2 regions of the Bradyrhizobium sp. CCBAU 53421 genome follow, and region 1 is predicted to be linked to the other one. Evidence: riboswitches for the same ligand, from Rfam matches in the RefSeq annotation. Region 1 holds a riboswitch; the other holds the start of a gene.
What was found. Region 1 has a riboswitch for glycine ahead of gcvT (glycine cleavage system aminomethyltransferase GcvT). Riboswitches for the same ligand answer to the same signal wherever they lie in the genome.
Positions count from the first base shown of each region.

Region 2: another riboswitch for glycine. It lies ahead of XH92_RS19125 (D-amino acid dehydrogenase); the one in region 1 lies ahead of gcvT (glycine cleavage system aminomethyltransferase GcvT).

Region 1 is NZ_CP030047.1:3,878,527-3,880,723, forward strand. Features, by position in the region: gene gcvH (glycine cleavage system protein GcvH) at 1-170, opposite strand, end outside; gene gcvT (glycine cleavage system aminomethyltransferase GcvT) at 190-1,335, opposite strand; glycine riboswitch at 1,476-1,566, opposite strand; gene alaS (alanine--tRNA ligase) at 1,769-2,197, shown strand, end outside.
Region 2 is NZ_CP030047.1:4,045,881-4,048,077, forward strand. Features, by position in the region: gene XH92_RS19125 (D-amino acid dehydrogenase) at 1-1,099, opposite strand, end outside; glycine riboswitch at 1,168-1,283, opposite strand; glycine riboswitch at 1,287-1,392, opposite strand; gene XH92_RS19130 (M20/M25/M40 family metallo-hydrolase) at 1,485-2,197, opposite strand, start outside.

The sequences.
Region 1 (2,197 bases):
GATTCGACGACCGCGGCGGCCTCGGCCTTCTTCAGGCTGCGGCCGACCTTGGGCAGTTCGACGAACACGACGTCGCCGAGTTGGGACTGCGCGTAATCGGTGATGCCGATCGTGGCGACGTCGCCTTCGATGCGGAGCCATTCGTGGTCGGACGTGTACAGCGTCGTCATGGGATCGATCCTTCAGCGTTTAGCGTTTGTAGGTATTGGGGACGAAGGGCGTCGCGGCGACCTTGAGCGGCAGCCGCTGGCCGCGCACTTCGGCGAAAACGGTGGTGTCGAGCGCGGAAAGGGATGTCGGCAGATAGCCCATCGCAACCGGCGCATTGAGGCTCGGGCCGAAGCCGCCCGAGGTCACCTTGCCGATTGGCTCGGTCGAGGTCGGGTCGGCGAACAACAAGGCGCCTTCGCGCACCGGTGCGCGGCCCTCCGGCCTGAGGCCGACGCGGCGGCGCGACGCGCCTTGTGCGAATTGGGTGAGGATATTGTTCGCCCCCGGAAAACCGCCGGCGCGGGCGCCGCCGCTGCGGCGGACCTTCTGCACAGACCATTCCAGCGCGCCTTCGACCGGCGTCGTCGTGGTGTCGATATCGTGGCCATAGAGGCAAAGCCCGGCTTCGAGCCGCAGGCTGTCGCGCGCGCCGAGCCCGATCGGCAGGACATCTGGATTGTCCAGCAGCGCGGTGACCAGGGCTTCCGCCTTGTCCGCGGGCACTGAAATCTCGAAGCCGTCCTCGCCGGTATAGCCGGAGCGCGAGACGAAGCAGTCGATGTCGGCGACGCGGCGCGGGCCGGCGTCCATGAATTTCATCGAACCGACATCTGGACAAAGTTTCGCCAACGCCGATTCGGCCTTCGGCCCCTGCAGCGCGATTAGCGCGCGGTCGGCCAGCGACACGATCTCGCAGCTGTCGGAGAGATGCGCGCGCAGATGCGCCTCGTCCTCTTCCTTGCAGGCGGCGTTGGCCACCAGGAACAGGTGGTCGCCGAAATTCGCCACCATCAGGTCGTCGAGCAGGCCGCCCTCGTCGTTGGTGAATTGCGCGTAGCGCTGCCGTCCCGGCGCGATGCCGACGATGTCCTGCGGCACCAGTTTTTCCAGCGCGAGCGCTGCGTCGCCGACCTTGCCCGATTTGGCCTTCAGCACGAGCTGTCCCATGTGGGACACGTCGAACAGGCCGGCGTCCTTGCGGGTGTGCAGGTGCTCCTTCAGCACGCCGGCGGTGTATTGCACCGGCATGTCATAGCCGGCGAAGGGCACCATCTTGGCCCCGCGCGCCAGGTGCAGCGCGTGCAGCGGGGTCTGTTTCAGCGGGGAAGTTTCGTGCGCAAGCATCACAGGGCCCTCGCGGTTCCCGCCGGGGACCTATTTCCCCTTGAGAAACCTGCAGAAAGCCCCATCTGTCGCTGTGCCTGAGAGTATTATCCCGTCGGCGGACGCATCGGGGAGAACCCCAGCGCCTCTTTCCAGATGTCAGACGTCACGCGGTCCTTTTGCCTGAGAGTTTCCGGGGCGGTTGCTCCTTCGGCGCCGGCGATAAGGCCGGTCTCTCCCGACGTGACGGGGTAACAGGTAGGTAGAAAACACGGCGCCGCCAAGACTGTCAACGCAGCTCTCGCCGCTATCCAATGGGCATTGTGCTGCCGCGGCAAGCCCATGATCCGCCTGCACAGTTTCTGGACACCGCAGCTGGCAATGTCTAAAAGCGTTCGGCCGGAAAATGACGCCTTTTTGCGGCTGGCCGGCCCCTTTTTCCGATTGGATGAACATGAGCAGCGTCAACGACATCAGGTCGACATTTCTGAACTTCTTCAAGGAGAACGGCCACGAGATCGTGGCCTCGTCGCCGCTGGTCCCGCGCAACGACCCGACCCTGATGTTCACCAATGCCGGCATGGTGCAGTTCAAGAACGTCTTCACCGGCGTCGAGAAGCGCTCCTATCAGCGCGCCACGACGTCGCAGAAGTGCGTGCGGGCGGGCGGCAAGCATAACGACCTCGACAATGTCGGCTACACCGCGCGCCATCTCACCTTCTTCGAGATGCTCGGCAACTTCTCGTTCGGCGACTACTTCAAGGAGCGCGCGATCGAGCTCGCCTGGAATCTGATCACCAAGGATTTCGGGCTGAAGAAGGACAAGCTGCTCGTCACCGTCTACCACACCGACGACGAGGCGGCCGGTTACTGGAAGAAGATC
Region 2 (2,197 bases), 170 kb from region 1:
TCGGGCGCAGGCCCGCCCACGGCACGACCTTCGAGGTGTCGATGCCCGGGAAATGGTGCCGTACCCAATCCACCAGCGGCTGGATGCGGTCGGCGCGGATGTCTCGGTTGAAGCCGTTGAACTCGGCCGTGCCGGCGACGCGGAAGCGATCGGCGCCGAGCCGGCTGGTGACGATCTTCGCGGCCTCGTCGAGCAGGCTGACGGTCGGTGCGGCGTCCCGGCTTTGCGGCGCATCGAGCTGCACGGTGATCGAATAGCCCTTCACCGGATAGACGTTGACGCGGTCGTTGAGCAGGCCGGCGAAGTGGCGGCTCGCGACCCCGGCGCAAATCACGATGCCGTCCGCCCGCAACTCATGTCGCGTCGCGACCTCGGCATCGTGCGAAGCGGCTTGGTTCCAGCCGATCCGGAATCCGCCATCGTCACGCGCGATCGCGTCGACGTCGGCCTCATGGACGAAGCTCGCGCCGCGGCGGACGCAGGCGTCGGCGAGGCCGCGCGTGAACTTGTGGATATCGCCGGTCGCGTCCGACGGCGTGAAGAAGCCGCCATAGCAGGTCGTCTGCAGCGCGGGTTCGATGCTGCGGATTTCATCCGCCGTCACCGGCCGGCGGTCGAGCCCGCCTTGCTGCAGCAGCGCGTTGACGCGCAGGCCCGCCTCGAAGCCGGCCTTGTCGTGATAGACGTGCAGGATGCCGCGGCGTTCGAGATCGAAGGCGATGTTCTCGCGCTGGGCGATCGAGAACAGATGCTTGCGCGCTTCGATTGCGAGCCGCGTGGTCTCGATGGTGTTGCTGCGATAGCGCGTGATGCTGCCGACGAATTCGCCGATCCAGGAATATTTGTGCCAGCTCGGCTTCGGATTCATCAGCAGCGGCGCGTCGCTGCGCAGCATCCAGCGCAACCCCTTGAGAATGGTCGCGGCGCTGTTCCACACTTCGGCGTTGCTGGCGGAAAGCTGTCCGCCGTTGGCGAACGAGGTTTCCATCGCGGCATAGCGATGCCTGTCGAGGACGGTCACCCGGTAGCCGCGTTCGAGCAGGGCATAGGCCGTCGTCACGCCGGTGATGCCGGCGCCAATGATTGCGATGTGAGGCATGGTGGTCTTCAGGCTCCCGTGGGTTAGAGTCGCCGAACCGCCGGTGAAACCGGTTGTTTCGACGCCCCATCTGTCACGGTACCTGAGAGCTTGATCCGCATCGGGCGTGAGCCCGACGGCGAACTATCCCCTTCGGTGGACGTCACGGCCGTTTCCATTTGGCCATGTCCGTCTCTCTCCAGATCGTCCTGACGATACAGTCCTTTTGCCTGAGAGTTTCCGGGGCGGTTGCTCCGTCGGCGCCGAAGCAACAACACGAATGTTGTCGCTTCGATCTCTCCCGCATCGTCGCGTTGGACGGCCGGACCGTAGGCGAAGCCTCAAAATTGAACAAGGCTAAATTTCGATCCGGCAGTGCCAACGTGTTGTGCAGTGCAAATCAACCTTAGTCGAGCGTTGCGAGCAGTGCGGCCATCAGACGGCCGCGCTCGGCAAGGCTGTCGACTTCGATATGTTCGTTCAAAGTGTGGGCGTCGGCACCGCGGACGCCGAGGCCGTCGAGGGTAGGGATGCCCATCGCGCCGGTGAAGTTGCCGTCGGAGCCGCCGCCGGCGCTGCCGTGCGGCAAATCAAGACCCATGTCGGCGGCGAGACGCTTCGCCTTTTCATAGAGCGCCATGGTGCCGGCATCCGGCTCCCACACCGGGCGCGTGACGCCGCGCGTCACCTTGAATGTCACGTCATTTGCGGTGCCCGACAGCGCCAGCATGCGCTCCACGCCGCGATCGAGATCGGCCTGGCGCTTGGCCATGCTGAGCGCTTCGCCGGTGCAGGTCGTTGCGACGCAATTGACCCATTGGCCGCCATGCACGATGCCGACCGAGAAGGTGCAGTCCTCGGTGGTCATGCCGTCGATGGCGATGATTTGGCGAGCCATTTCGCGGATCGCGGAACGGCCGGACGACAGTGTCGCGCCGGCATGGCTCGGCTTGCCAATGGCTTCCAGATTGAAGCGCGCGATCGCGTAGCGTCCGGTGACGACGCCGTTGTTCGGCCGGCCGGGCTCCGGCACCAGCACGTATTTGTTGCGTGCGGCTTCCGCCTCGATGATGTCGCGCGTCGATGGCGTGCCGACCTCTTCATCGGGCGTGAACAGCA